DNA from 2 places in the Anaerostipes sp. 494a genome. Region 2 is predicted to be linked to the other one. Evidence: riboswitches for the same ligand, from Rfam matches in the RefSeq annotation. Region 2 holds a riboswitch; the other holds the start of a gene.
What was found. Region 2 has a riboswitch for thiamine pyrophosphate ahead of thiD (bifunctional hydroxymethylpyrimidine kinase/phosphomethylpyrimidine kinase). Riboswitches for the same ligand answer to the same signal wherever they lie in the genome.

Region 1 (4,430 bases), 370 kb from region 2:
CGGATATTTTTTATGAAATAAAAATGCCGTTACTTTATTACTTTTACTGAGTTTCTTTCGATATCCCTTTGGCTGTGTTAAAATGATCAGATTTTTTTCATTTCCATCCATAATGGATTTGCGAATCGGAATCGGATCCGCAATTCCTCCATCGAAATAAGGCATACCGTTCATTTTAATTGACGGAAAAATAAGCGGCAGTGCACAGCTTGCTCGAAGCATAGTACATTTTTTATCTATTTTTTTCCCATCTTTATATTCAATCTGTCCTGTAACTGCATTGGTTACTCCTACTAAAATTTTTCCCTTATATGCATAAAATGTATCCCAGTCAAAAGGATATAATTTATTAGGCATAATGTTATAAACAAAATCTAATCCTATCAGACTCTTTTCTTTTAACAGATTTCTTTTCCCCATATATCTTGGATCGTTCCTATGATTGAGCAATACATGAAGGTTCCTTTCCTTTTGTTTTGATATATAGGAAAAGCCATTGGAAATTCCAGCTGAAACACCAATAATGTAAGGGAACATTATGTCTTCATCCAGCAATGCGTCCATTACACCTGCACTGAAGATGGGACGAAATGTTCCTCCTTCTAATATTAAACCAGGCATATATTCTATCTCCTTTTGTTCCCTTTTCTCCAAACCTCCAAATCCTTCGGATTTCTCGGTCACGGGCTTCGCCTTCTCTGGCTCTCCTCGCCCTGCCTTCCCTCCAAATCCTTCGGATTTCTCGGTCACGGGCTTCGCCTTCTCTGGCTCTCCTCGCCCTGCCTTCCCTCCAAATCCTTCGGATTTCTCGGTCACGGGCTTCGCCTTCTCTGGCTCTCCTCGCCCTGCCTTCCCTCCAAATCCTTCGGATTTCTCGGTCACGGGCTTCGCCTTCTCTGGCTCTCCTCGCCCTGTCTTCCCTCCAAATCCTTCGGATTTCCCGGTCACGGGCTTCGCCTTCTCTGGCTCTCCTCGCCCTGCCTTCCCTCCAAATCCTTCGGATTTCTCGGTCACGGGCTTCGCCTTCTCTGGCTCTCCTCGCCCTGTCTTCCCTCCAAATCCTTCGGATTTCTCGGTCACGGGCTTCGCCTTCTCTGGTTCTCCTCGCCCTGTCTTCCCTCCAAATCCTTCGGATTTCTCGGTCACGGGCTTCGCCTTCTCTGGCTCTCCTCGCCCTGCCTTCCCTCCAAATCCTTCGGATTTCTCGGTCACGGGCTTCGCCCTATAGTCTGATGTAGATTTAACATGAATACCTCTTTTGTAAACAAAAGGTATTCATGTTAAATCTACATCTTCCTGCATGGCTCGGCTCTTACGTGTACATTATAGCATGTTTTGGTGCTTGTATGATATAATAGATTACATTAATTTATTGTGAAGAAAGTGAGAATTATTGATGAAAAATGTGAAATTGATTGCCTTGGATCTTGATGGTACTACTTTTAACAGCCGCAAGGAAATTTCCTCTCGTACAAAACAGGTTATTGCTGATGCCATTTCTCATGGTGTTTGTGTTCTTCCTGCTACCGGTCGTCCTCGGTCTTTTTTGCCTGTTGAGTTACTGGATATTCCTGGTATTCGTTATGCTGCCGTTTCTAATGGTTCTTCTGTTGTTGACCTGACACAGGATAAACCTCTTTATGAAGATTTAATGTCTGCTTTTAAAATTCCTGATGTTTTAAAGAAACTTCATGATCTTCCGGTGATTATTGAATTGTTTTTTAACGGAAGCTGTTATGCTGATAAAGGTCATTCTGAAAAGATGCAGAGCATTTTAGATGCTTTTCCTGATATTGCCCGTTTCCAGACTCCTAGAATCTTTAAAGAGAATCTCCTTGATCAGCTGATTTCGAATCCTTTTCCTTTAGAGAAAATCCATTTGCTTTTTGCTGACTTATCACTGCGCCAGGAGATTCTTGATTTTTATAAAGAAGAAGATTTTTGGGATGTTACATCTGCCTTTCGTGGAAATCTTGAGCTTACTTCTAAAACTGCAAAAAAGGGAAATGCTATTTTGAAACTTGCCCAGATACTGGATATCAAACCTGAAGAGACTATGGCTATTGGTGACAGTTTTAATGACCTTGATATGTTAAACGCTGTTGGCTTTTCTGTTGCTATGGGAAATGCTGAACCGGAAGTTAAAGAAATCGCTGATTTTATCACCAAATCCAACGATGAAGATGGCGTTGCATATGCCATCGAAAAGTTCGCTTTTTAGTTGATATCGTTCTTTTACAATGATACAATATTCTAGTAACTGAAATGGGAGCTTAAAAGACTTTTGTCTTAGCTGAGAGGAAGCATTGCTTCGACCATAAACCTGATGCGGATAATGCCGCCGTAGGGATTTGGATGCTATGATAATGGACAAATACTGAAAACATGATAATCGGTGTTTTTGTTTGTCTTTTTATTTAATGGATTTTTCAATTAAATAATATACAAAGAGTCTCCCAAAATATTTTTATCATTTTGGAGGTTAATATTATGACTTACACAACACAGATGAATGCAGCCAGACAGGGAATTATTACTGAACAGATGAAAGCAGTTGCTGCATATGAAGGACTTGATGTACAGGAGATTATGAAAGAAGTTGCTGCTGGAACAATTGTTATTCCGGCCAATAAAAATCACACCTGTTTAAAACCTTTTGGTATTGGGAATTCTTTAAAAACCAAGATTAATGTTAATCTTGGAACTTCCAGAGACTGTCTGAATCTCGATGTTGAAATGGAAAAGGTCAACAAGGCTGTTGCCATGGGAGCAGAAGCAATTATGGATCTTTCTTCTTTTGGAGATACTCATACTTTTCGTAAGAAACTGGTCAATGAATGCCCTGCCATTCTTGGTACCGTTCCAATTTATGATGCCATTGTTTACTATAACAAAGCTTTAAAAGATATTACATCCAGAGAATGGATTGATGTTTTTAAAATGCATGCAGAAGATGGTGTTGATTTTATGACTATCCATTGCGGTATCAATCGAAACACAGCGGATCGTTTTAAAGCTATGAAAAGAAAGATGAATATTGTTTCCCGTGGTGGTTCTTTAATTTTTGCATGGATGGAGGCAACTGGAAATGAAAATCCATTTTTTGAATATTATGATGAAATCCTGGATATATGTAATGAATATGATGTAACTTTAAGTCTTGGTGATGCATGCCGACCTGGATGCCTTCAGGATGCCAGTGATATTTCTCAGATTGAAGAACTGGTTACTTTAGGTGAATTAACTGCTCGCGCATGGAAAAAAGATGTTCAGGTTATGATTGAAGGACCTGGACATATGCCAATGGACCAGATTCAGGCAAATATGAAGATTCAGCAGACTATTTGTCATGGTGCTCCATTCTATGTTCTGGGACCTATTGTTACAGATATTGCCCCTGGATATGATCATATTACATCTGCCATCGGAGGTGCTATTGCCGCAGCATCCGGTGCAAGCTTTTTGTGTTATGTAACTCCTGCAGAACATCTTCGCCTTCCTAACGTTGATGACGTAAAAGAAGGTATTATGGCTTCTAAAATTGCTGCCCACGCAGCTGATATTGCAAAAGGTATCAAAGGAGCTATGGACTGGGATAACCAGATGGCTGCTGCGAGACAGAAACTTGACTGGGAAAGACAGTTTGAACTGGCTCTTGACCCTGAAAAAGCGAGAAGATATCGTGCAGAATCTACTCCTGAAAGAGAAGATACCTGCACCATGTGCGGAAAAATGTGTTCCGTACGCAACATGAACGCTGTTTTAGCCGGCGAAGATGTTGATGTTATATAAAAATATGTATGAAGGAAGGTAATATTTATGTCAAATGAAAGAAGCGGTTTCTCCAGCCGAATCGGCTTCGTCCTGGCAACTGCCGGATCAGCAGTAGGACTTGGTAACATATGGAGATTTCCGTATCTGGCAGCAAAGTATGGCGGTGGAAGTTTCTTATTAGTATATTTAATCCTTACTGTGACTTTTGGTTTTACATTGATGATCACAGAAGTTGCTTTAGGAAGAAAATCAGGAACCAGCGCTATTAATGCTTTTGGATATTTTAATAAAAAATATAGTTTTATCGGATATTTAACCAGTTTTATCCCATTTATCATTTTCCCTTATTATTGCGTTATTGGTGGATGGGTAACAAAATTCCTTTTGGTTTCCATAAAAGGTCAGACACATGCCGCAGCATCTGATACTTTCTTTACCGGATTTATCAGCCAGACAACAGAACCTATGATTTGTCTCCTAGTCTTTCTGGCGATTACAACCATTGTCGTACTGCTTGGAGTAAAAGGTGGAATCGAACGTGTCAGCACCTTTATGATGCCAATCCTTGTTCTTCTTTTAATTGGCATTTCCCTGTTCTGTATTACCAGACCGGGAGCAATGAAAGGTGTGGCTTATTATCTCAAACCGAGTATCAA
Region 2 (4,430 bases):
ATTACCATATCCGGTAAAGTATTTCCAACGATGATGTCTACAGTCATAAGATAGCGATACACAGCAAATCCTATAACCCAGACAATCATATCCGGAACACTGACTGTTTTTTTGCTATTATCACGATCCATTAAAAAGAAGTTTGCAATCTGAATAGCAATCATTGGTGCAAATACAGAACCGATCAAATATAAAAAGTTTGTAATATTGTCCATTGGATATACAATGGCAGCAATTGTACCAATAACAGTAGCAACAACTGCAACCCCTTTTCCATTGATTCCTGATACAATTGTCTCGCTGGAAATACCTGCAGAGTATGCATCAAGGAATGTGGTTGTTACTGTTGAAAAGATGATGATCAGCAATCCTGCGATTCCAAGGCCTGCTTTTACCATGATTTGCGCAATATCATACTCTCCTGTGTAAATAGCTGCACCCATTCCAATCACATACATCCAGCTACTGACAAGTCCATAAACAACTGCACTGACTGCTGTTGCTTTTACAGGCTCTTTGGCTTCTCTTGTATAATCACTGATCAACGGAAGCCATGATAAAGGCATTGCAACAGAAAGCTCCACAGCTGCACCAAAAGTCATGCTATCATCCATAGCAGCTTTGACCACTCCCTGGTCAAAGAAAATAACTTTACAGAGAATCAAAGTAAGAATAAATAATGCCGTCATAGCAACAGTATTGATTTTCCCTAAATTTGTAATTCCAACAACGATCCAGAGAATAATCAAAGCACCAATTACAAGACACCAGATCCATCTTCCAATATTCAGTGCCCCATTAGCTGCCAATGCTCCATCATAAATCATAATAGCAGTCCATCCAACCAGCTGCAGCACATTTAAAAACGCAAACAGCAGACTGCCCTTCTGTCCAAAGCTCATTTTTACTGTTTCCATGGCACTTTTGCGGACTTTTCCACCAATAACTCCTGCCAGAAACAGCATAAGACATCCTATAATATGTCCAATAATAATTGCCTGTAACCCTTTTGAGAATCCAAGAGGTGCCAGATAAGTCCCTGTGAGAATTTCAGCGATGGAAACTCCTGCACCAAACCAGATCAATCCGTTGTCAAATAAAGAAGTTCGTTTTGTGTCCATTATTTTTGTTCCTCCCCAGCCTCTTTTGTATATTCACCTTTTAAATCAAATCCATGATCCATAGGACCACTTCCTGCTCCAAGATCAAGCATTGCTGCCAATGCTCCAGAAATGTAAGCTTTTGCACGTTCTACAGATGTATCCAGATCAAATCCTTTTGCCAGATTTGATGCAATAGCACTGGATAGCGTACACCCTGTTCCATGGGTATTGGAATTATCAATTCTTTTCCCGTAGAACCATTTATATTCTCCATCACGATAGAGAAGATCATTTGCATCATTTAACTGATGTCCGCCTTTACAAAGCACTGCACAATGATATGTTTCACTAATCTTCTTGGCTGCCTCGATCATATCTTCCTCAGAGGCAATCTTCATATCAGATAATACTTCTGCTTCCGGAATATTTGGAGTCAGTATACATGCCAATGGAAACAATTCATCTTTTAATGTTCCAATTGCATCGTCACTAATCAGCTTGGAACCGCTGGTAGCTACCATTACCGGATCCACAACAATATTTTTTGCATTATAAGCTTTTAGTTTTTCTGCTATTTTAATAATTAAAGGACTGGAAGAAACCATTCCGATTTTAACTGCATCCGGATAAATATCTTCAAATACTGCATCCATCTGCTGTCCTAAAAATTCTGGACTTACTTCCATTATTCCTGTTACGCCGGTCGTATTTTGTGCAGTTAAAGCAGTGATTGCACTCATGGCATAAACACCATTGGTAATCATTGTTTTCATATCTGCCTGGATGCCGGCGCCTCCACTGGAATCACTTCCAGCGATTGTTAATGCTGTTTTCATAATCTCTCTTCCTTTCTGCATTAATTTTATACAGCGACATAAAGTGGTGCCCCCAGTTTGCCGCTTTTCTATTTATAGAAAACATTTTCCTATAAAAGAACAGAGTGGACAAGTCCGCTTCAATTTCCTATGTACAAAAAGAAACGGATATGCCGCCATGGGCATATCCGCAAATATTTATCCTGCTATATCCCTACGTTGGCATTATCCACATCAGGTCACGGGTCAAGACTATACAGTCTACTCTCAGCCTGCTTTCTGCAAGCTCCCCTTTCTAATTTATCATTGACATTATATACCCGGAAGCATGGAAATTCAAGGTGATTTTAAATGCCGATCCTTTATAAAGCAAAAACCCCCAGGAATTTTCCTGAGGATCTGCTTTATTTCTTAAATTCTTTTTCCTGATATTTCTTTAATATATGATTGTACATCATACGGACTGCCGGAGCCATAAAGTCTGGATTCATAGTGGCAATTCCTATGATTCGGCTTGCCTCCGGATTAATCGGATAACAATCCACTTCATATGGTATATCATGCATTACCAGTTCCGGCATTAAGCAGATTCCAAAACCTTTTTCCACCAGTGCTATGGTAGAAAGATCATCTACCACATGATAATTGGATTGAACCTGTAAAGAATTTTCCTTAAGAAAATTCTGTATATCTGCATCTGTACTGTCTCTCTGAGTTACAAACTGATAATTTTTCATTTCTTCAATATCCATATATCCTTCTGTCCCAGTCCTTTTGGCTGCTTTAGGAAGAACACACAATAAAGGATCTCTGTACAAAGGCTCTATTGGCAGATCTTTTGCACTGGACACAGATAAAAATCCCAGGTCCACCACACCTTTTTTTATCCAGTAAAACACATCATCATAGGTTCCTTGAAATACTTCTATCTCAATCTCTGCATATCTTTTTCTAAAAGAATGCAGTATCTCTGGCAGCCAGCTGGTACATACACTGGAAAAGACTCCGATTTTTACTTTTCCCTGCTTTAATCCATTTAAATCTGCAATTACCTGCTGAAGACTTTCATCACTGTTTAGTACAGCATTCACATATGGCAGAAGCTGCTCTCCATAGTTTGTCAGCGTTACCCCTGCCTTGCTTCTGGTGAGAACGGAAAAGCCAAGTTTACTTTCCATGGAAGAAATGGTATGGCTGATAGCTGATGGTGTAAGTCCAAGTAAATCTGCTGCTTTATGAAAGCTGCCAACTTCCGCAATTGTCTTAAATACCTGATAGGTAAGTAATGTCATGAAAACTCTCCCTGTTTATCGATTGCATTTATACAGAAGATCTTCCCATCTTCTATCTACTTCTGCCTGGAACTGTTCAATTAAATGTTCATTTCCTGGTTTAAATAAATGTTTGAATCTTCCCTGTGGTCTTAGAAAATCTTCAATTGGAAGTTTTTTCTTTGGTTCATATGTCAGATTCCATTTTCCATGGTCTACCTCAAACATTGGCCAATAGCATGTTTCTACTGCCAGACGGCAGATTTCCATAATATCCTCTGTATTATAACGCCATCCTCTTGGACATGGTGTCATAATGTTCAGGAAACTTGCTCCTTCTGTATAAATAGCTTTTTCTGCTTTTTTATGTAAGTCATTAAAATTTAATGTAAATGTACTCTGTCCTACATAGGCAACATCATGATCTGCAATAATACTTGCCAGATCTTTACGATTCTGCATCTTACCATTTGACTGGGTTCCTGATGGTGTTGTTGTAGTATCTGCAAACATAGGTGTTGCAGAGGAACGCTGAATACCTGTATTCATATACGCACCATTATCATAACATACATATACCATATCATGTCCACGTTCCATGGCACCAGACAAAGACTGGAATCCGATATCATAGGTTCCGCCATCTCCACCAAACGCAATAAATTTATAATTAGCATCTTCTGGTAATTTTCCACGTTTTTTTAGCGCTTTATATGCTGTTTCCACACCACTTAAAGTAGCTCCTGCATTTTCAAATGCATTATGAATGTAACTGTCTTCCCATGCTGTATATGGATACATGAAAGAAGACACTTCCAGACATCCCGTTGCGTTGGCGATTACTGCATGATCTCCTTCATGCAGTGAACGCAATACTGCACGCACTCCAATAGTAGCTCCGCATCCGGCACACATACGATGCCCTGGTGCAAGACGCTCCGGTTTATTCATCATTTCTTTTATATTATAACTGCTCACAGCGATCCTCCTATTTACGTAATCCGATGTACTTAAACTGCTCGACTTCTTTTCCATTTTCTACATGATCTTCTAATTCAGCAAAAATATCATATACATTCTGCACTGTAAAATCACGCCCTGCCAGCCCGTAAATGTAATTGACAGTATCAATCATAATCTTCTTTCGGAAAAGGCCTGCGGTTACTTCGCTTCCTAAAGGTCCGCCGTTTCCATTGTAGCTTTCTGTACGATCCATAATAGCAACAGCTTTTGCATTTTTC

Region 1: another riboswitch for thiamine pyrophosphate. It lies ahead of thiC (phosphomethylpyrimidine synthase ThiC); the one in region 2 lies ahead of thiD (bifunctional hydroxymethylpyrimidine kinase/phosphomethylpyrimidine kinase).

Annotation. Positions count from the first base shown of each region.
Region 1 is NZ_MJIF01000001.1:1,768,158-1,772,587, reverse strand. It holds gene BHF70_RS12890 (patatin-like phospholipase family protein) at 1-1,212, opposite strand, end outside; gene BHF70_RS08845 (Cof-type HAD-IIB family hydrolase) at 1,397-2,221, shown strand; TPP riboswitch at 2,256-2,367, shown strand; gene thiC (phosphomethylpyrimidine synthase ThiC) at 2,491-3,792, shown strand; gene BHF70_RS08835 (sodium-dependent transporter) at 3,820-4,430, shown strand, end outside.
Region 2 is NZ_MJIF01000001.1:1,400,192-1,404,621, forward strand. It holds gene cytX (putative hydroxymethylpyrimidine transporter CytX) at 1-1,121, opposite strand, end outside; gene thiD (bifunctional hydroxymethylpyrimidine kinase/phosphomethylpyrimidine kinase) at 1,121-1,939, opposite strand; TPP riboswitch at 2,113-2,221, opposite strand; gene BHF70_RS07025 (LysR family transcriptional regulator) at 2,323-3,210, opposite strand; gene BHF70_RS07030 (thiamine pyrophosphate-dependent enzyme) at 3,226-4,143, opposite strand; gene BHF70_RS13110 (hypothetical protein) at 4,178-4,430, opposite strand, start outside.